Regions from separate parts of the Pseudomonas sp. DF11 genome, predicted to be linked through region 2. Evidence: riboswitches for the same ligand, from Rfam matches in the RefSeq annotation. Region 2 holds a riboswitch; the other holds the start of a gene.
What was found. Region 2 has a riboswitch for cobalamin ahead of cobW (cobalamin biosynthesis protein CobW). Riboswitches for the same ligand answer to the same signal wherever they lie in the genome.

Region 1 (11,164 bases), on a different contig from region 2:
GCGGATCAGCGAGTAGCCGTTGGAGTGCGGGCCGGAAGATGGCAGGGCGAGCAAGGCATCGCCGGTGGCGACTTTCGAGCCGTCGATGATCTCGGCCTTCTCCACGACGCCGACGCAGAAGCCGGCCAGGTCGTAGTCTTCGCCTTCGTACATGCCAGGCATTTCAGCGGTTTCGCCGCCGACCAGGGAGCAGCCGGACAATTCGCAGCCAGCGCCGATGCCGGTCACCACCTGGGCGGCGGTGTCGACGTTGAGTTTGCCGGTGGCGTAGTAGTCGAGGAAGAACAGCGGCTCGGCGCCGCAGACCACCAGGTCGTTCACACACATGGCCACCAGGTCGATGCCGATGCTGTCGTGCTTGTTCAGGTTCAGCGCCAGACGCAGCTTGGTGCCGACGCCGTCGGTGCCCGAGACCAGCACCGGTTGCTTGTAGCCGGCCGGGATCTCGCAGAGGGCGCCGAAACCGCCCAGGCCGCCCATGACTTCCGGACGCGCAGTGCGCTTGGCGACGCTCTTGATGCGTTCGACCAATGCTTCACCGGCGTCGATGTCTACACCGGCGTCCTTGTAGCTCAGGGAGGGTTGCTTGCTCATGATCCAGGCCTTTAGGGGGGATTTCTGGGTAACGACCGACCGCCGGGGCCATTGAATAACCGTTGTACGAATTATTCCGGGTGCCCAGCCATTGCCGGTCTGCGAAGGCGCGCGATTTTATCAGGCTTGAGGGGCAGCGGCCATCCTCGCGCCGACGGGCAGGGACATATCCACGGAAAAAAACCGATATTTCTTATATTGGTACTGTGTAGCGCGTCTGTATAAGGTGTAGCGGTAACCGGTTATGGTGATGACAGTGCGAAACTTCCACCGGGCGTGTGAATGTTTTGCCGGGTGCTGTGGTCACAGCCATGCTCAATCTTCTTCACACGGCCTGTTCCAGCCGTTATGTCCGGGAATCTTCCATGCGTTTGTTCAAGTTCTTGTCCGTAGGCTGCCTGTCGCTGATCAGCCTGGCGAGCCATGCCGAAACCCTCAACGGCCTCTATCAGGTGTTCGAACCGGTCACCAGCCAGACGCCGGAGGAGCGCAACCAGGCGACCCTGCGCGCCCTGGATACGCTGGTACTGCGCCTGACCGGCGACGCCAAGGCTGCCCAGAACCCTGGCCTGGCGGCGATCCGCCAGGACCCGCAGCAGATCATTCTTCAATATGGCTACGACGCCGGCCCGCCGGAAAGCCTCAAGGTCGACTTCGACCCGACAAGCACCGACCGGGCCTTGCGTTCTGCAGGGTTGTCGCTGTGGAGTGCGAACCGGCCATCGATCCTGGGTTGGTGGCTGAATGACTCGACCGAGGGTTCCAGCCTGGTGGGCGATGGCCAGGCCAGCGCAACGCCGCTGCGGCGTGCCGCCCAGCATCGTGGCCTGGCGCTGCACTTGCCGTTGGCTGACCTGAGCGAGCAGATCGTCGCCACCGCGCCAAACCTGGAAGGCAACGACCCGGCGCCGTTGCGTGATGCCTCGGAGCGCTACGCGACAGACGCTTTGCTGGCGGTCCACGCCAAGGAGGAGGGTGGCCAGTGGCATGGCACCTGGCGCCTGTGGCTGGGGGATCAGCGCGAACAGGGTACGGCCCAGGGCGCCGATCCCGCGGCCCTGGCCGATGCAGTCATGCTCGCGGTGAGTCAGCGCCTGGCGCCTCGTTTCGTCGCCAAGCCGGGCGTGGCCACCGAGCAACTGCTGGAAGTGCAGGGCATGAACCTGGAGCGTTATGCGGCGCTAGGGCGTCTGCTCGAGCCGTTTGGCGGGCAGTTGCAGCGGGTGGAAGAAGACCGGATCGTCTATCGGGTCACCGGCAGTGCCGAACAGTTGAAGGCGCAGTTGGCCCTGGCCAAACTGCAGGAAATTCCACCCGGCGAAGCCGTCGCGCCAGTGCCTGTGGCGCCGCCAGCCGCCGATGGTTCGGTCCCGGTTGCAGCACCTGCGCCTGCGCCGGCAGCCAATTTGCGGTTCCGTTGGTAGGTTTTCTTTCTTTATATAGCTAGGAGTGGTTCATGGGCGATACGCGGCGTTGGTTCTGGTTGGGTGGGGTCGCCCTGCTGTTCGCGTTTATCTATCTGCTGCATCCGATCCTCACGCCGTTCCTGGTTGCGCTGTTGTTGGCCTATCTGTTTGACCCGGTGGTGGATCGCTTGGAAAAACTTGGCCTGTCGCGGACCTGGGGCGTGGTGACGGTCTTTGCGTTGTTCACCTTGATCGTGGTCGCGCTGTTGCTGGTGCTGATACCGATGCTCGCCAAGCAACTGCTGCGCCTGTACGAATTGGCGCCGCAGATGCTCGATTGGTTGCAGCACAGCGCGGTGCCGTGGGTGCAGTCGAAGCTGGGGTTGTCGGACGGTTTCTGGAAGTTCGACAAGGTCAAGGCCGCCATCAGCGAGCACATGGGCCAGACCACCGACATCGTCGGCGTGGTATTGAGCCAGGCCACGGCTTCGAGCCTGGCGTTGATCGGCTGGCTGGCGAACCTGGTGCTGATTCCCGTGGTGGCTTTCTACCTGCTGCGGGATTGGGACCTGATGATGGCCAAGATCCGCAGCCTGCTGCCGCGCCATCGCGAAGAACGCATCATGACCCTGACCGGCGAATGCCACGAAGTGCTGGGGGCGTTCGTGCGTGGACAATTGCTGGTGATGGTGGCCTTGGGTTTCATCTATGCGGCTGGGTTGATGTTGGTCGGGTTGGAGCTGGGGCTGCTGATCGGCTTGATCGCCGGGCTGGCGGCTATCGTGCCGTATATGGGGTTTGTGATCGGGATTGGCGCGGCATTGATCGCCGGGTTGTTCCAGTTCGGCGGCGACTTGTACCCAATGATTGGCATCGTGGCGGTGTTCATGGTCGGGCAGGCCCTGGAGGGCATGGTGCTGACGCCGCTGTTGGTGGGCGACCGCATTGGCCTGCATCCCGTGGCGGTGATCTTCGCGATCCTGGCGGGGGGCGAATTGTTCGGCTTCACCGGGATCCTGTTGGCGTTGCCGGTGGCGGCGGTGATCATGGTGCTGGTGCGTCATATGCACGATCTGTACAAGGATTCGGACATCTACAGCGGCGCCGAAGACCCCGACCTGTAAGGCAATTGGCCGGCGGGGTGTCAGGGAAACTGACGCTCCATGCCCTTGCCGCTGCAAACCTTTGATTTTGCTCGTGGTCCGGCGCATTGTGCGGTCCGCGCCACGGGTATAAACTTTGCGCACTTCACACAGAGGCCACTAACGGTTCCTTGGGAACTGTTCAGTCCGCATGAAACCGATTCAGCTGCCCCTAGGTGTGCGTCTGCGTGATGACGCCACCTTTATCAACTACTACCCAGGCGCCAATGCCGCTGCACTCGGCTATGTCGAGCGGCTTTGCGAAGCCGACGCCGGCTGGACCGAGAGCCTGATTTACCTGTGGGGCAAGGATGGGGTAGGACGCACGCACCTGTTGCAGGCGGCGTGCCTGCGCTTCGAGCAATTGGGCGAACCGGCGGTGTACCTGCCGTTGGCCGAGCTGCTCGATCGCGGCGTTGAAATCCTCGATAACCTCGAACAGTACGAACTGGTCTGCCTGGATGATCTCCAAGCCGTGGCTGGTAAGGCTGATTGGGAGGAGGCGCTGTTTCATCTGTTCAATCGGTTGCGCGACAGTGGTCGGCGCTTGCTGATCGCCGCATCGACGTCACCTCGGGAGCTGCCAGTGAAGCTGGCGGACCTCAAGTCCCGTCTCACCCTGGCGTTGATTTTCCAGATGCGCCCGCTGTCCGACGAAGACAAGCTCCGTGCCTTGCAGCTGCGCGCTTCCCGACGTGGCCTGCACCTGACCGATGAAGTCGGGCATTTCATTCTCACCCGTGGCACCCGCAGCATGAGCGCCTTGTTCGAATTGCTCGAACGTCTCGACCAGGCCTCACTCCAGGCCCAACGCAAGCTGACTATTCCTTTTTTGAAAGAAACCTTGGGCTGGTAGAACCTATCCGACTAGTGGCTCTTGGCCTGCTTTGGCCGCGGCGAAACCCGCGGCCCTGCTGGGCTGCAGGCTACGTAGGATTCAAAATGGGCTTAAGCGCTTAGATGTAAACGCGAAACCGAGAAGTCACATTTGCATCGATTGAATTTGCAAATGAGGTTGATAGAAGGCATAGTCTCGCCATCTTTACTATTCAGCCACGGTCGTGCCCATGCTAAATCGCTTCGCACCCCTCGTGCCTCTCGCACTCGTTACCCTGTTGTTCGGTTGCGCTGCCCACTCCCCAGTGTCCCAGCAAGCGCCCCAGCCACAGGTCAAGAACTCCGTTACCGCCCAGTCTTCCTCCATTGCGTTCCAGGAAGAAATGGCCTCCGACAAAGAGCTCGCAGCCTTCGCCGGCAGCAAGCCTTACCAGCTTCCAGTACTGGCCGACAGCATCCTGGAACGTGGCATGTCCTTGATCGGTACCCGCTACCGTTTTGGCGGTACCTCTGAAGCTGGCTTCGATTGCAGCGGTTTCATCGGTTACCTGTTCCGCGAAGAGGCCGGCATGAACTTGCCGCGCTCCACGCGCGAGATGATCAACGTGAACGCCCCATTGGTGGCTCGCAATCAACTGGAACCCGGTGACCTGCTGTTCTTCAGCACCAACGGTCGTCGTGGTCGCGTCAGCCACGCCGGTATCTACCTGGGTGACAACCAGTTCATCCATTCCAGCAGCCGTCGCAGCGGTGGCGTGCGAATCGACAGCCTGGGCGACAGCTACTGGAGCAAGACCTTCATCGAAGCCAAGCGCGCCCTTGCCATGGCTCCGACCGTGGTCACTGCCCGCAAGTAAACGCACAGTTTGTAAGGCAAACTTAAAGTCTTACTTGAAGTTTGCGTCATAGCCGCTAGAATCCTTGATCATTGATTGATGGCAATCCGCCTGCGTACTCCGCAGGCGGATTTGTTTTCATGCCCACGGCAGAAAAGCCGCATCCAGATCAGGATTGTTCTGCATATGTCGACGTCGGCCCGCCTCGCTCTCATGTGTTTCGCCGCGCTGCTCAGCGCCTGCGCCAGCCGTCCTGCGCCGCCGCCAGCCCCCGTGCGGGCACCGGTGGTCTTTGCTCCCTCGCAAACCTTTTCCCCAGCCGCCGAAGACGTGCTCTTCCGCGCCCTGGGCCTGGTGGGTACGCCGTATCGTTGGGGTGGTAATACGCCGGACTCGGGTTTTGATTGCAGTGGTCTGATCGGTTATGTCTACCGCGATGCCGCTGGCATCTCCTTGCCGCGCTCTACCCGCGAAATGATCGGCATGCGCGCCCCCGATGTCGGCAAGGACGCGTTGCAGACCGGCGACCTGATTTTCTTCGCCACCAACGGCGGCTCCCAGGTCAGCCACGCCGGGATCTATGTCGGCGAGGGCCGTTTTGTCCACGCGCCGGCCACTGGCGGTACGGTCAAGCTCGACAGCCTGTCCAAGAGCTATTGGCAGAAAGCCTATCTGAGCGCCAAGCGGGTGTTGCAGCCGGAGCACCTGGCGCGTAATCCCTGAAGTGTTTTACCTGGCTCAGTGCAAAATTTGTGGCGAGGGGATTTAGCGAAACGTCGCACCGCCCCGCTGGGCTGCGAAGCAGCCCCAAAAATTGAATGCTTGAATGCGAGCTGTCTGATACATCGAGGTCAGAGGTTCAGGGCTGCTGTGCAGCCCAGCGGGGATAAATCCCCTCGCCACAAAGGTGTGTCGGCCTTATTTGCCTGACACCCGCCAAATCTTGTTCCCCACATCATCAGCCACCAGCAATCCACCCTGCTTGTCGATCACGACGCCCACTGGCCGGCCCTGGGCTTTTTCGTCGGCGTTCAGGAAACCGGTCAACACATCCACCGGTTGCCCCACCGGTTTACCGCCGCTGAACGGTACGAAAATCACTTTATAACCACTGTGGGGCTTGCGGTTCCAGGAACCATGCTGGCCGACGAAAGCCCCCTCGGTAAACGGCGCAGGCAAGGTGCTGCCCTCGGCGAACGTCAGGCCCAGTGAGGCGGTGTGAGGGCCGACGGCGTAGTCCGGGGCGATGGCCTTGGCCACCAGCGCCGGGTTCTGCGGTTCGACCCGGGCATCGACATGCTGCCCATAGTAGCTGTAGGGCCAGCCATAGAAGGCACCGTCCTTGACCGATGTGATGTAGTCCGGCACCAGGTCGCTGCCGATCTCATCCCGTTCGTTCACCGCTGTCCACAGCGCGCCGCTGCGGGGCTCCCAGGCCAGGCCGTTGGGGTTGCGCAGGCCTGAGGCGAAGATCCGGTGATTGCCGCTGGCACGGTCCACTTCCCAGATGGCCGCGCGACCTTCTTCGGCTTCCATGCCGTTTTCCGCGACGTTGCTGTTCGAGCCCGTGGTGACATACAGCTTGCTGCCGTCGCGGCTGGCAATCACGTTTTTGGTCCAGTGGTGGTTGAGCGTGCCTCCGGGCAGATCGACGACCTTGGTCGGCTGCGCCTTGATTTGCGTGTCTCCGTCCTTGTAGGGAAAACGGATCAGCCGGTCGGTATCGGCCACATACAGGTCATTGCCCACCAGGGTCATGCCGAACGGCGAGTTGAGATTTTCCAGGAACACCGTGCGGGTTTCGGCGATGCCGTCGTGATTGGTATCGCGCAACAGCGTGATGCGATTGGGGCTGGGCACTCCGGCTCCGGCGCGGCCCATGACCTTCTTCATCACCCAGCCACGGATGCCCTTGGCGTCGTCCGGCTTGGGCGGGGCGTTGGTTTCGGCCACCAGCACATCACCGTTGGGTAACACATAAAGCCAGCGCGGATGGTCCAGCCCTTCAGCGAACGCGCCCACTTGCAGGCCCTGGGCCGGGGTTGGCTTGGCGCCTTCGGGCCAGCCGATGGCTTCGGCGATGTTGACGGTAGGGACGAGGGTCTTGTTCGGTTCGGGCAGTTTCGGCGCAGGACCGGTGCCATCGGACACTTGCAGCGTGGAAGACTCGCCACAAGCGGCAAGCCCGGCGGCAAGGGCGACGACCAAAAGATGAGGTGGCTTGAGCATGCTGGCTTCCCTATGAATGCATGTAGTTATTCATAGAGGAGCGTAGACACGCGATGGTTCAACTGCAGGCGCGTGTCAGCAAGCTCCGCACAGTCCTGGCGAGTCAGCCGTGGGCCTGTTTGAACAGCACCGCAATCCCCGGATGATAGTGACCTGCTTCGTTGCGCAACTTGCGGTAGGCGTAAGGGAAGTACCAGGCCACGGCGCAGGTGTTTTCCTTCTGCAGGTCGTCGACCATGTCCTGCAATTCTTCGGGCGTAGCGCTTTGCTGGGGCTTTTGCGGCGCGACGAACAGGCAGCCCAGCTTCAGGTCGCTGGCGTAGCTGATGCGCTTGGCGTCGCTGGTGGCTTCCAGCAGCGGCTGGGTCAGGTTCAGGTTGGTGACCTTGGGCCAGCGTTGGGTGGCTTGGATAAAGGCGCGTTCATCGGCACCGGCGATGAACAGATCGGCGCTGACGTTGCGTTCGCCTTCTTCATTCTGCTTGCGGGTCGGCGCGTTCTGCAGCGTGACCATCTCGGCCATCCAGGCGGCGGCCGATAACAGGCCAAGGTTGGCCCGTTCATCGAACCAGTAAGGGGTGTCGTTATCGCCCCGTACGGCGTTGTAGCGGTCGATACAATCAAACCAGCGTTCCAGCACCGGGCGCAGGAATTCCAGTTTTGGATTGCTGATGAGCATGCCTTGCATGTTTTGCCCTCTTGTTCTTGTGATATCGGGTCGTGATGCCTATTTGATATCACTTGCCGTAGCGTGGCACAAGATTGGCGTCATTTTATTGATCAGGGCCAATGTTCGGTGCATGTCCTATGGCGGCTTTAATTGACGCTCCACCCCCAACCCTCTAACCTTCGCCGCTTGTTTCAGGTGCTCTATGACCCCGGTCGATAGAGTGAAACAGGGAAGCCGGTGAGTGCACACGAACCCGGCGCTGCCCCCGCAACGGTAAATGAGTCAACGCTGTGCTCTGTGGCCTGTGTGGTGAGTTCGTCAGTTCAAATTCGGATGTCAGAAGTCCATAGCCAAGGCGCTGTGACGAGTCATAGCCCGCTATGGCGAGGAGCAGCAACGCAGGATATGGACTTCTGACGCCGAAGTTGAACTGACAGAACTCGCTACACAGGCCACTCACCACTGTGTCGTAGACATGGGAAGGCGCACAGCCGGGCATTGCGCCGCTCATGAGCCCGGAGACCGGCCTGATTCATCCAACGGCATCACGGTGGGCGATGCCAGGCTCGCTGCCGTCCTTTTTATGCCCGCCCGCCGTTATCCAATCTCAACGGAGAGCTTCCATGACCGACACCCCCGATCGCGACGAACGCCACCTGGCGCGCATGCTGCGCAAGAAAGCCGTGATCGACGAGCGCATCGCCAACTCGCCGAACGAGTGCGGCCTGCTGCTGGTGCTGACCGGCAACGGCAAGGGCAAGAGCAGCTCGGCGTTTGGCATGCTCGCACGGTCCATGGGCCACGGTATGCAATGCGGAGTGGTGCAGTTCATCAAGGGGCGCAACAGCACCGGTGAAGAGCTGTTCTTCCGCCGCTTCCCGGAGCAGGTACGTTTTCACGTGATGGGCGAAGGTTTCACCTGGGAAACCCAGGACCGCCAGCGTGATATCGCCGCCGCCGAAGCCGCTTGGGCGGTGTCGCGGCAATTGCTCAGCGATCCGTCCATTGGCCTGGTGGTGCTCGATGAACTGAACATCGCCCTCAAACACGGCTACCTCGACCTCGATCAGGTGTTGAGCGATCTGCAAGCCCGTCCACCTATGCAGCATGTGGTGGTGACCGGGCGTGGTGCCAAGCCGGAGATGATCGAACTGGCCGACACCGTCACCGAAATGGGCATGATCAAGCACGCGTTCCAGGCCGGCATCAAGGCGCAGAAAGGCGTTGAACTGTGAGTGATGCTCGCCACTGTCCGGCGGTGCTGATCGCCGCTCCGGCCTCGGGGCAAGGCAAGACCACCGTCACCGCCGCCCTGGCCCGTTTGCATCGCAACCAGGGGCGCAAGGTGCGCGTCTTCAAGTGCGGCCCGGACTTTCTCGACCCGATGATCCTCGAGCGCGCCAGCGGCGCGCCGGTCTATCAATTGGACATGTGGATGGTCGGTGAGCAGGAAAGCCGCCGGCTGTTGTGGGAAGCCGCCGCTGAAGCGGACCTGATCCTGATCGAAGGGGTGATGGGGCTGTTCGACGGCACCCCTTCCAGCGCCGATCTGGCGCGACATTTCGGTGTGCCGGTGCTGGCGGTGATCGACGGCACGGCCATGGCCCAGACTTTCGGCGCCCTGGCCTTGGGCCTGGCCCGTTATCAGCCGGACTTGCCATTCGCCGGGGTCTTGGCCAACCGCGTCGGCACCCTGCGCCACGCACAATTGCTCGAAGGCAGCCTGACCGAAGGCCTACGCTGGTACGGCGCGTTGTCCCGGGAAACCGGCATCGAGTTACCCAGCCGCCACCTCGGGTTGGTCCAGGCCAGCGAATTGAACGACCTCGACCTGCGCCTTGATGCAGCGGCCGACGCCCTGGCCGGCAGTTGCGAAGTGGCGCTGCCGCCGGCAGTCGAGTTCGCCGCCCCCGAGGTGATCAACCCACAACAATGGCTCGACGGTGTGCGCATCGCCGTGGCCCGGGACGAAGCGTTTGCCTTCACCTATGGCGCAAGCCTCGATCTGCTGCGGGCCATGGGCGCGCAGTTGAGCTTCTTTTCACCGATCCATGACAGCGAACTGCCCGAGGCGGACAGCCTTTATCTGCCTGGTGGTTATCCGGAGCTGCACCACGTTGTGCTGGCCCGCAATACCCCGATGCTGGCCGCGATTCGTGCCCACCACGCAGCCGATAAACCGTTGCTCGCCGAATGCGGCGGCATGTTGTATCTGCTCGATTCATTGACCGATGTCGACGGCGTGCGCGCCGAACTGCTGGGATTGTTGGCCGGCGATGCGCAGATGCAAAAGCGCCTGGCGGCCCTGGCGCTGCAATCGGTGGATTTGCCGGAAGGCAACCTGCGTGGGCACACCTACCATCATTCCCTGACCAACACTGAACTTGAACCGATTGCCCGTGGCCATAGCCCGAATGGCGGGCGAGGCGCGGAGGCGGTATTCCGGCAGGGGCGGATGACGGCTTCTTATGTGCACTTTTATTTTCCGTCCAATCCCAGGGCGATTGCCGCGTTGTTTGCACCTGACCTTGAGGCCGCCTTCGCGAGCAAGCCCGCTCCCACGTTTGATCACCTAAACCCTGTGGGAGCGGGCTTGCTCGCGAAGAGGCCATGACAGACACCGCTTTCTCCCAAGCCGAACGCGACGCCATCTACCGCGCCATCGCCGAACGTCGTGACATGCGCCACTTCACCGGCGGCACGGTCGAACCGGCCTTGCTGCGCCGCCTGCTGGAAGCCGCGCACCAGGCCCCCAGCGTCGGCCTGATGCAACCGTGGCGATTCATCCGCATCAGCGACCGCGCCTTGCGCGGGCAGATCCGCGAACTGGTGGAGCAGGAACGCATCCGCACCGCCGAGGCCCTGGGCGAGCGCAGCGATGAGTTCATGAAGCTCAAGGTCGAAGGCATCGACGACTGCGCCGAGGTGCTGGTGGCGGCGTTGATGGAGGATCGCGAGCGGCACATCTTCGGTCGACGGACCTTGCCGGAAATGGACCTGGCCTCGCTGTCCTGCGCGATCCAGAACCTGTGGCTGGCCTCCCGCGCCGAAGGGTTGGGGATGGGCTGGGTATCGCTGTTCGAACCCCAGGCCCTGGCCGATCTGCTGGGCCTGCCCACCGGGGCCAAGCCGCTGGCGGTACTTTGCCTGGGGCCGGTCGAGGGGTTTTATCCGGCGCCGATGCTCGCCCTGGAAGGTTGGGCGCAGCCGCGTCCGCTCAATGAACTGCTGTATGAAAATCGTTGGGGAGTGAGCCCATGAGCGTGGCGTTGCTCAGTGCCGCCGCGGTGGCGCTGGATGCGCTGTTGGGCGAGCCCCGGCGCTGGCATCCGTTGGTGGCGTTCGGTGGTTTTGCTGATCGCATCGAACAGCGCTTCAATTCCGGCGGGCGCGGCTGGCGCAGCCACGGGGTGACGGCGTGGATCATCGCCGTGGTGCCGCTGACCCTGC
Region 2 (11,164 bases):
ATCGCGCTCGATCAGGTTGGTGCCGCTGGCGGCCACATCGAGCAGCAAGTCCACCAAGTGATCGGGCAGCAGGTTCACTTCATCGACGTACAGCACGCCACCGTCAGCCTTGGCCAGCACGCCGGGAGAGAATTGCGCGCGCCCCTCTCCTAAAGCTGCGTCCAGATCGAGGGTACCCACCAGCCGCTCTTCCGTGGCACCGAGGGGCAAGGTGACGAATTGACCACTGGCCAGCAGGTCCGCCAAGCCCCGGGCCAGCGTCGACTTGGCCATGCCCCGCGGACCTTCGATCAGCACGCCGCCGATCTTTGGATCGATGGCGGCCAGGCACAGGGCAAGTTTCAAGTCATCGGCGCCGACCACGGCGCAGAGCGGAAAATGCGGGGTATCGGTCATAGCTAATTCTCAAGGGTGGTCGGTAACGTCAACGTGAACAGAGTACTTGTGGCGAGGGGATTTATCCCCGTGGGACTGCGAAGCAGGCCCCAATGTAGACAAGAGGATCGCTTCGCAACCCAGCGGGGATAAATCCCCTCGCCACAATTCAGCCCATCGCAGGGGTTGTGTCTAGCCTGCAAATAGACAAGTCAGTTGTCTTCTTCTATGTCCAACAACAAATTCTCCAGCGCCTGGCGATACTCGCCCGGTTCCTGCCACATCCCCCGCTGCTGCGCTTCGAGCATGCGCTCGGTCATGTCCCGCAGGGCATCGGGGTTGTGCTGGCGGACGAAATCCCGGGTGCCCGGGTCAAGCAGGTAGGCATCGGCCAGCAACGCGTATTGGTGATCGTCGATCAATCGGGTGGTGGCGTCGAACGCGAACAGGTTGTCCACCGTCGCCGCCAGTTCGAACGCACCTTTATAGCCGTGACGCTTCACACCGTCGATCCACTTCGGATTCGCCGCGCGGGAGCGGATGACGCGGTTGAGTTCTTCCTTCAGGGTGCGGATCTTTGGCAAATCCGGCTGGCTGTGATCGCCATGGTAACTGGCCGCCGCCGCACCGCTGAGGGTCTCCACGGCTGCCAGCATGCCACCCTGGAACTGGTAGTAATCGTTGGAATCGAGCAGGTCGTGCTCGCGGTTGTCCTGGTTCTGCAACACCGCTTGCACCTGGCTCAAGCGCCGGGAGAATTGATCCCGAGCGACGCTGCCTTCATCACTGGCGCCGTAGGCGTAGCCGCCCCAGTTCAGGTACACCTCGGCCAAATCCTCGCGGCTCTGCCATAAGCGACCGTCAATCGCGCCCTGCACGCCCGCACCATAGGCACCAGGCTTGGCACCGAAGATCCGCCAACCGGCCTGGCGGGCCGCAACCTCAGGTTCGAGACCCGAGGCCAGCAGGGCTTCGCGCTCGCCACGGACCTTGGCCGCCAAGGGGTTCATGTCGTCCGGTTCATCGAGGGCGGCCACCGCCTGCACCGCCGCATCGAACAGACGGATCAGATTGGCGAAGGCGTCACGAAAAAAACCTGACACCCGCAGCGTCACATCGACCCGGGGCCGGTCCAACAGGCTCAACGGCAGAATCTCGAAATCATCGACCCGTTGGCTGCCGGTGGCCCACACCGGGCGCACACCCATCAACGCCATGGCCTGGGCGATGTCGTCGCCGCCGGTGCGCATGGTGGCGGTGCCCCACACCGACAGGCCAAGCTGGCGCAGGTGATCGCCGTGGTCCTGCAAGTGCCGTTCAAGAATCAGGTTCGCCGACTGGAAACCGATGCGCCACGCCGTGGTGGTGGGCAGGTTACGTACGTCCACCGAGAAGAAGTTGCGCCCGGTGGGCAACACATCCAGGCGGCCACGACTCGGCGCGCCGCTGGGCCCGGCCGGGACGAAGCGCCCGTCCAGGGCATCGAGCAAGCCGCGCATTTCCGCCGGGCCGCAGGCGTCCAGGTGTGGGGCCACGACGGATCGCAGGTTTTCAATGATGCTGCTGACCACCTCCCAACCTGCCACATTCAATTGCTCGACCGCGCCATCCAGGGCCTGCTCGATCAACTGCGCCGCAAACAGTTCCAGGCGCTCGCGGGTATCGCCAGCGGTGCGCCAAGGCTCGGCGCTGACCCGGCGCAACGCTTCGGGGCAGTCGCCAGTCCAGGGCTCGGCCAGGGCACAATCCAGCGGATCGAAACCCAACCCGAACGCCTTGGCCAGTGCTCGCAGCAGGCTCGACTGCGCGCCCTTGCCATCGCCACGGGGTATGCGCAGCAACGCCAGCAGCGTGTCGATACGCAGGCGTCCGCTGGGCGATTCACCAAAAATGTGCAGGCCATCGCGGATCTGCGATTCCTTCAAATCACACAGATAGGTGTCCAGGCGCGGCAGCCAGATCGCTGCGTCGGCATCGCTGTCGAGCGCGGCATCGAGTTGCAGCTCGCGGTCGATGTGCGTCTCGCGCACCAGCTTCAGAATGTCCCGTTGCAGTTCCCGGGCGCGGCGCGGATCGAGCAACTGCGCCTCGTAGTATTCGTCGGCCAACAGCTCGAGGTTACGCAGCGGCCCGTAGGTTTCGGCGCGGGTCAGCGGCGGCATCAAGTGGTCGATGATCACTGCCTGGGTCCGACGCTTGGCCTGGGCGCCCTCACCCGGGTCGTTGACGATAAATGGATAGATGTTCGGCAGCGGTCCCAGCAATGCATCGGGCCAGCAACTCTCCGACAGCCCGACGCCCTTGCCCGGCAGCCATTCGAGGTTGCCGTGCTTGCCGACGTGGATCACCCCGTGGACGCCGTAGGTGTGACGCAACCAGAAATAAAACGCCAGGTAACCGTGGGGTGGCACCAGGTCCGGGTCGTGGTACACCGCACTTGGATCGACCTGATAACCCCGCGCCGGTTGGATGCCGACAAAGGTCAGGCCCAGGCGCAGGCCGGCGACCATCAGGCGCCCGTCGCGGAACATCGGGTCATGCTCGGGCGAGCCCCAACGCTCCAGCACCGCCTGGCGGTTGGCCTCGGGCAATGCATCGAACAGGGCCTGGTAAGCGTCGAGGGCCAGGCTCTGGTGACACGGGCGCAAGTCGAGGCTGTCCAGGTCGTTGCTGACCCCGCCGAGCAATTGCTGGATCAGCGCGGTGCCGCTGGTCGGCAGTTCGCCCGGCAATGGATAACCCTCGGCCTGCATGGCCCGCAGGATATTCAGCGCCGCCGACGGGGTGTCCAGGCCGACACCGTTGCCGATACGCCCGTCCCGGGTCGGGTAGTTGGCGAGGATCAGCGCCACGCGCTTTTCGCCGTTGGGCAGGCGCGCCAGGGTGGTCCAGCGCCGGGCCAGTTCGGCAACAAAATCCATGCGCTCGGGCACGGCCCGGTAACAGACCACATCGCTCTGGCTGCGCTCGCTGCGCCAGGCCAGGTCCTTGAAACTGATCGGGCGGCTGATGATCCGTCCGTCCAGCTCCGGTAAGGCAATGTGCATCGCCAGGTCCCGCGAGCCCAGGCCCTGTTCGCTGGCGCGCCAGCCGGGTTCGTTGTCCTGGGCACAGATCGCCTGGATCACCGGGATGTTGCGGCGAAACGGCCGCAGGTGCGGCGCTTCAGGGCTGGATTGGGCGAAGCCGGTGGTGTTGAGAATCACCCCGGCTTCGACCTCATCCAGCCAATCTTCCACCAGCGCGAGGCAACCGGGTTCCTTGAGGCTGGCCACGGCAATCGGCAGTGGATTGAGCCCCGCCACTTGCAAGCGCTGGCAGAACACGTCAATGAACGCGGTGTTCGCCGCTTGCAGGTGGGAGCGATAGAACAGCACCGCCGCCACCGGTAGATCGGCCCGCCAGTCGGCTTGCCAATCGCCGAGGCTGGCGTTGGTGTTTGCGGGGTGATAAATCGCCGTGCGCGGCAGGACTTGCGGTTCCTCCCACGGATAATCACGGCCGAACCATTGGCTGCCCAGGTTGTGAAACAGGTCCAGGGCATTGCCCAAGCCACCCTGGCGCAAGAACTGCCAGAGCCGGTCGCGATCCTCGACGGGCACGTTGCTCAGGTCACTGAGCTCCGGGTCCGGGCGATCATCCCCCGGTACCAGGATCAGCTTCACCCCACGCCCGGCCAATTCCATCAGGCGCTCGATGCCGTAGCGCCAATAGCCGATGCCGCCGTGCAGCGACAACAGGATGACCTTGGCGTGGCGCAGTACGTCCTCGAAATACAGGTCCACCGAGGCGTGGTTCTGCACCTGCATCGGGTTGGCGAGGCGAAACTCCGGATAATCGCCTGGCAACTGCCTGGCCGCTTCGGCCAGTAGCGCCAGGCTGGAATCACCGCTGCACAGGATCACCAGTTCGGCTGGGGTTTGCCCCAGGTCAGCAATGTTGTCGTCCGATACAAAGCCGCCGGGCTGGGTCCTGAGCAGGTGCATGGCTTAGACGCTGAGAGCGGCGCGCAACTGCGCTTCAAGCAGCCCGGCATCGAGCGCCTGGCCGATCAGCACCAGCCGGGTGACCCGCGCTTCATCGGCGCCCCACTGGCGGTCGAAATGCTTGTCGAACCGCGTACCGACGCCTTGGATCAGCAAGCGCATCGGCTTGTTCGGGATCGCCGCGAAACCCTTGACCCGCAGCACGCTGTGCTGGACCACCAGTTGTGTCAACGCGTCCAGCAGCAGGCTTTCGTCGGCCTGGGGCAACTCGATGGAAATGGAGTCGAAGGCGTCATGATCATGGTCGTCTTCGTCGCCGTCATGGTGATGATCGTGGTGGCTGTGGCGGCTGTCGATGTGTTCTTCGGAGCCGGCGCCCAGGCCGATCAGCACGTCCAACGGCAGGCGACCGCTGCTGGCTTCGATGACCTTGACCGCCGGCGGCAGCTCTTCGGCCACTTCCAGGCGGACTTTTGCCAGGTCTTCAGGGCTGATCAGGTCGGCCTTGTTGAGGATCACCAGGTCGGCGCTGGCCAGTTGGTCGGCGAACAGTTCGTGCAGCGGCGATTCGTGGTCCAGGTTCGGGTCGAGCTTGCGCTGGGCATCGACCTGGTCAGGGAAGGCGGCGAAGGTGCCGGCGGCCACGGCCGGGCTGTCGACCACCGTGATTACCGCATCGACGGTGCAGGCGCTGCGGATTTCCGGCCACTGGAAGGCCTGGACCAACGGCTTGGGCAGGGCCAGGCCGGAGGTTTCGATGAGGATGTGGTCGAGGTCGCCGCGCCGGGCCACCAGCTCGCGCATCACCGGGAAGAACTCTTCCTGCACCGTGCAGCACAGGCAACCGTTGGCCAGTTCGTAGACACGGCCGTTGGCTTCTTCTTCGGTGCAACCGATGGAGCACTGCTTGAGGATCTCGCCGTCGATGCCCAGCTCGCCGAACTCGTTGACGATCACGGCGATGCGGCGGCCCTGGGCGTTGTCGAGCATGTGCCGCAGCAAGGTGGTTTTACCCGAGCCGAGGAAACCGGTGACGATGGTGACGGGAAGTTTGGCCAGTGTTTTCATCCGATGCCCCTTGGCAAAGTGGCGGGCAAACGGGACGACAACCGCAGGCAAGGCATGCGCGGAAGATTTCGCCACCGGATCACCCCGCCCGGTTGTAGTGAGAATCTGCGTCGAGGCAGGTCTCCTGGCTGACGGCGGGCCAGTCATTGACTGGCGATTGCTGCGCCTTCCCGTGCGCCTGGTGTAAAGGGCATGCACAGTGGCCTTGCAGAAACAGCACCGTTCACAGTTGCGGGGGCAGCCGCGGCTTGGACCGCGTTCCCTTCTTAGCTTCGGCACAGGCCGAAGAACCTCGAAGATGCAAGGCTACGCAGGGTGTGGGGGCGGGTCAATCTCCAGAGCGTTTTGCGGTGCATGCGCTGGCCTCATCGCGAGCAGGCTCGCTCCCACAGTTGATCTTGGTTGAACATGAATGTTGTGTCCGGCGCGATTCATTGTGGGAGCGAGCCTGCTCGCGATGGGTTCAACTCGCTGTCAATCTGCAAACCCATGCCAATTGACGTCCCGCCCCCGCCCATGCTCTCCTGTGCGCCTAGTTACGGGTGCCCTTCACAGGGTGAAACGGGAAACCGGTGAATCGTGTGCTTTACTTCAAGGCCACGTCAGTCCGGTGCTGCCCCCGCAACGGTAAGCGAGCGAAGCGTCTGAACCACTGTGTCTGTCGACATGGGAAGGTGACGCTTGCAGGCCAGGCACAAGCCCGGCCCCTCGCAAGCCCGGAGACCGGCCCATGACTCAAGCATCAACAAACCCGCGGTGGGCGGGCGCTGTTCGAACCTTGGCGGGCTTTCGCCCGGGGTTTCATTGCGCTCGAATCACCCACTGAACAAGAACAGAGGGAAGCGCCATGTCGACCATCAGCAGCACCGCCCGCACCGCCAGCAGCACCACTACCCTGAGCCAACGCCTGAGCGCCGCGATCCTGGCCTCGATCCTGGGCGCCGGCCTGGTCTATTTCGCCGGTTTCTCCCACATCGAAGCGGTGCACAACGCGGCCCACGACACCCGCCACAGCGCCGCCTTCCCGTGCCATTGAGAACCGACGACATGATCAAGCGTATCGCGCAGACCGCCGGTTTCAGCGGCTTGCTGGCCGCCCTGCTGCTGACCCTGCTGCAAAGTTTCTGGGTATCACCGCTGATTCTCCAGGCTGAAACCTATGAGAAGGCTCCAGCCGCCGAGGTCCACGAACACGCCGACGGCGTTGCCCACACCCATGATGCCGAAGCCTGGGAACCGGAAGATGGCTGGCAGCGCGTGCTGTCCACCACCGGCGGCAACCTGGTGGTCGCGGTGGGTTTCGCCCTGATGTTGGCGGGCCTGTACACCTTGCGCGCCCCGACTCGCACTTCCCAGGGGCTGCTTTGGGGCCTGGCCGGTTACGCCACCTTTGTCCTCGCGCCGACCCTCGGCCTGCCACCGGAACTACCCGGCACCGCTGCAGCCGACCTGGCCCAGCGGCAGATGTGGTGGATCGGCACTGCGGCGTCCACGGCGGTGGGCATCGCCCTGATCGCCTTCGGCAGACATTGGCTGCTCAAGCTGCTGGGCGTGGCGACGTTGCTGGTGCCCCATGTCATCGGCGCACCGCAGCCGGAAGTTCACTCGATGCTGGCGCCCGAAGCGCTGGAAAGCCAATTCAAGATCGCCTCGCAGTTGACCAACATCGCGTTCTGGCTGGCCCTGGGCCTGATCAGCGCCTGGCTGTTTCGCCGCGATAGCCAAACCCACCACGACGCATGACCACCGAGCCGATCCTGGTGATCGGCCTGGGCTGCCAGCGTGGTTGCCCGGCCAGTACGCTGCGGGCCTTGCTCGACCAGACACTGCTGGCCCACGGCATTGCGCTCGATCAGGTGCAAGCCCTGGCCAGTATCGACCTCAAGCGTGACGAACCGGGCCTGCTGGAGCTGGCCGAACAACTGGCGCTGCCGCTGACTTGCTTCAGCGCCGAGCAGTTGGCCGGCTACCAGGGGCGACTCAGTCACCGCTCCGAGATCGCCTTCGAACGCACAGGCTGCTATGGCATCGCCGAAAGCGCCGCCCTGGCCCTGGCCGACCAATTGGGCACGACGCCCGCGATGCTGCTGATTCCCCGTCAAAAAGGCCCCATGAGCACGTTGGCATTGGCGCGCGCGTCGTAAATCCCGATAATCCGCCCCCAGGATCATGAGCGATCTTCATCTGGACGACGCTCACCCATCTTTCACAGGAGCCGGTCATGACCGTTTACTTCATCGGCGCCGGCCCCGGCGACCCGGACCTCATCACAGTCAAAGGCCAACGACTGATCCGCAACTGCGCGGTGATCATCTACGCCGGATCCCTGGTGCCAACGGCGGTAATTGAAGGCCATCGCGCCGAACAGGTGATCAATAGCGCCGAGCTGCACCTGGAACAGATCATCGAATTGATCAAGAGCGCCCATCTCAAGGGGCAGGACGTGGCCCGGGTGCACTCTGGCGACCCGAGCCTGTACGGTGCCATCGGTGAGCAGATTCGTTGCCTGCGGGAACTGGACATCCCTTTCGAGATCATCCCAGGCGTCACCGCGACCTCAGCCTGCGCCGCCCTGCTGGGCGCCGAACTGACCTTGCCGGACATCTCCCAAAGCCTGATTCTCACCCGCTACGCAGACAAAAGCCCGATGCCCGCTGGGGAAGAACTCAGCAGCCTGGCGCAACACGGGGCGACCATGGCGATTCACCTGGGGGTCAATCATCTGGAAAAAATCGTCGACGAACTGCTGCCCCACTACGGCGCCGATTGTCCAATCGCGGTGATTCACCGGGCGACCTGGCCGGATCAGGAATGGGTGCTGGGGACGCTGGCCGATATCTCCGAGAAGGTGCAGGCCAAGGGTTTTCGCCGTACGGCGCTGATTCTGGTGGGGCGCGTGCTGGGTAATGAGGTGTTCAGCGAATCGTCGCTGTACCGCGCCGGGCATGCGCATCTCTACAGGCCTTGACTCAATCAGCAAGAGCCAACAGGGATTGGCGGCGGTCGGATCTGCGCCCATAAAAAAACGGTGCTCACGGGCACCGTTTTTTATATCCGCAGCGAACACCTATCAGTAGTAGGCGTTTTCTTTCTGCGTGTGGTCGGTCACGTCGCGCACGCCCTTGAGCTCTGGAATGCGCTCGAGCAAGGTGCGCTCGATGCCTTCCTTCAAGGTCACGTCAGCCTGGCCGCAGCCCTGGCAGCCGCCGCCGAACTGGAGCACGGCGATACCGTCTTCCACCACGTCGATCAGCGAAACCTGGCCGCCGTGGCTGGCCAGCCCCGGGTTGATTTCGGTTTGCAGATAGTAATTGATGCGCTCGTTGACCGGGCTGTCGGCATTGACCATCGGCACCTTGGCGTTCGGCGCCTTGATGGTCAACTGGCCGCCCATGCGGTCGGTGGCGTAGTCGACCACCGCATCGTCCAGGAACGCTTCGCTGAACGAGTCGATGTAGGCGGTGAAGCTCTTGAGCCCCAGCGCGGTGTCTTCGGCTTTCTCTTCCCCCGGCTTGCAGTAGGCAATGCACGTCTCAGCGTACTGGGTGCCGGGCTGGGTGATGAAGATGCGGATCCCGATACCTGGGGTGTTCTGCTTGGACAGCAGGTCGGCCAGGTAATCGTGGGCGGCATCGGTAATCGTAATAGCGGTCATGGGAACTCCTCGCAGGCTTGTCGGCAGTTTACGCCAATCAACGCGCCGGACAAAGTCCCAGTATTTTTGTCGGGAAAGCAGCCAGCGGCGACGGGTTCCGTCGCCGGGCCTCCCGATCAGAGGTTCTGGTAGCGATTCATGTCCAGCACACCGGCCTCCAGAGGCTCCGTTTCCTGGATATAACGGTCCAGATCATGGAAGTAGTCCCAGAACTGCGGGTGGCTGCGACGAATCCCCCAGCGCTCGACGATCCGCTCGAACGCCGGCACGTCCTGGGCGTTTTCCATGGCATCGACAAACGCCGGCACCTGCCCGGCGGGGATGTTGAAGATGAAGTTCGGGTAGCTGCTGAGCACGCCCGGATAGACCGTCAGCGTGTCCAGACCCGGCTGGTAGCGCATCTCCTCGCCCAACAGGAACGCCACGTTGCTGTGGGCACGGTTGCGCAGCAGGCTGTAGACCTCACGATGACCGCTGGCGGTTTCGATGCGCAGCAGGGTCGCTTCCGGCAGTTGGTCGATCACCTTGAGCCCCGCCGCCGGGCGCGACACCAGCCGACTGAGGGCCTGCTCGGCGTTTTGCAACGTCGGATCGATGTTCGGCCGCGAGCAGTAGGCGCCGTCGCAACGGTTGATCGGATCGGGCCGCGCATTCAGGTCGCCATAACGGGCCAGCAATTGCTGGGCAAAATCGCGCTTGGGGTCGCGTTCGTCGAGCTTGAGGGCGGTCGGCTTGTCATTGTCGATGGACTCATAATCGAGCCACATCTTGAACTTGCCGCCGGCCTGATACCAGTCGTCGAGGTAGCCTTCCCGGGAGTCGGCCGGCATCAAGCGCAGGAAATTCTGCTCCGCGCCGTTGCGGATCAGGTCGAAATACAAGCGAGTCTGGGCCTGATGGGAGACGTTGCCGAACACATCGAAATTCACCGCCAACTGGTAATAGGTACGCTCCAGCAACGGGAAATCGAACAGCCACATCGTCTGTGGCACCTCCCCGATCAATCCCTTGGTGACCGAAGCACTGTCGAAATGCCGGAAAATGCTCAACAGCGCATTGTCATTGCCGGCCCATAACGTCGACCAGCTCGGCGCCGGAAGCTCGGCATAGTTGTCGCGGCGCAAGGCTTCGTACTCGTTGCGTTTGTCGCGGTAGTCGAGCCACAGGCTGAGAACGCTGCCCACGTCATCGTTCTGCCCGGGCATCGCCAGCAACGGCGTGGCCTGGCCGCGGTAGTTCGGGTCGGTGATGTACAGGTCATGCTCGGGAGCCTGGAACAACGCCCAGAAATTGTCACGGATCACATCCGTGGCGATCTGGCCCCGGCACACCGGCCCGCGGATGAAGGTGCGCACAAAATACTCGGCGTTATCGAGCATGAACTGGTAGCGCGCTTGCGCCGGAATCGCTTCAAACGTGGAAAACGGATTGGCCCGGCGCTCCGGCCCGTAGCCCGGCAAGGCGCTGACCTGCCATTTGCCGCTGTAGAACAGGCTCTTGATCCGCGCCATCTTCGCCGCGCTCAAGCCATAGGTGATGTGGGTCTTGTGCACGATCACCCCTTGCACCGGCCAGAGCCGGTAATAAACGCGAGTGCCGGGATCGTCGTTCGGACGGCGGGTGTTGATCAGGTCGATGGGCTGGCCGGTGGGAGTGCGCGAACGCACCCATTGGAAGAAATGCCCCGGTTCGCCGTCCTTGAAATAGATATGCGCCAGGAACCAATGCTCGAACAACCAGCGGCCCACCAGGCTTTCCCGGGCACCGGGGGCGTTGAGCAGGTTTTCCCATTGCACCACTTGCAAGGCTTCGGCGGCGCTCGGGGCCAGGGCCTGCTGATCGATGGGAGCGCCGGCGGCCAGCCAGCGCTGCAGGGTCTGGTATTGCTGGTCGGTCAGGCCGGTGACGGCCAAGGGCATGCCTTCCCGGGGATGGGTGGCAGCGTACTCGTCGAATTGTCCAGGCATCGGGCAACTGTTATCCCGGTTGAGCCCGAGCACGATGTCTTCCGGTAGCTTGGCGTTGGGCTGCAACGGCGCACTGTGGCCCAGCTCCAGCATCCGCGCCATCAAGGCAGCCT

Region 1: linked by a shared signal. The riboswitch ahead of cobO (cob(I)yrinic acid a,c-diamide adenosyltransferase) and the one ahead of cobW (cobalamin biosynthesis protein CobW) in region 2 are both predicted to bind cobalamin.

Annotation. Positions count from the first base shown of each region.
Region 1 covers NZ_JBYVYN010000015.1:38,255-49,418, forward strand. Annotated here, with positions in the region: gene purM (phosphoribosylformylglycinamidine cyclo-ligase) at 1-594, opposite strand, end outside; gene AC30D9_RS28250 (DUF2066 domain-containing protein) at 960-2,018, shown strand; gene AC30D9_RS28255 (AI-2E family transporter) at 2,051-3,124, shown strand; gene hda (DnaA regulatory inactivator Hda) at 3,294-3,998, shown strand; gene AC30D9_RS28265 (C40 family peptidase) at 4,210-4,836, shown strand; gene AC30D9_RS28270 (C40 family peptidase) at 5,002-5,538, shown strand; gene AC30D9_RS28275 (PQQ-dependent sugar dehydrogenase) at 5,734-7,044, opposite strand; gene AC30D9_RS28280 (hypothetical protein) at 7,148-7,732, opposite strand; cobalamin riboswitch at 7,891-8,259, shown strand; gene cobO (cob(I)yrinic acid a,c-diamide adenosyltransferase) at 8,338-8,949, shown strand; gene AC30D9_RS28290 (cobyrinic acid a,c-diamide synthase CobB) at 8,946-10,328, shown strand; gene bluB (5,6-dimethylbenzimidazole synthase) at 10,325-10,975, shown strand; gene cbiB (adenosylcobinamide-phosphate synthase CbiB) at 10,972-11,164, shown strand, end outside.
Region 2 covers NZ_JBYVYN010000009.1:171,371-182,534, forward strand. Annotated here, with positions in the region: gene AC30D9_RS24220 (magnesium chelatase ATPase subunit I) at 1-396, opposite strand, end outside; gene cobN (cobaltochelatase subunit CobN) at 588-4,361, opposite strand; gene cobW (cobalamin biosynthesis protein CobW) at 4,365-5,429, opposite strand; cobalamin riboswitch at 5,527-5,739, opposite strand; cobalamin riboswitch at 5,953-6,175, shown strand; gene AC30D9_RS24235 (CbtB domain-containing protein) at 6,277-6,465, shown strand; gene AC30D9_RS24240 (CbtA family protein) at 6,477-7,172, shown strand; gene AC30D9_RS24245 (cobalamin biosynthesis protein) at 7,169-7,573, shown strand; gene cobM (precorrin-4 C(11)-methyltransferase) at 7,651-8,397, shown strand; gene nfuA (Fe-S biogenesis protein NfuA) at 8,500-9,084, opposite strand; gene AC30D9_RS24260 (fatty acid cis/trans isomerase) at 9,201-11,164, opposite strand, start outside.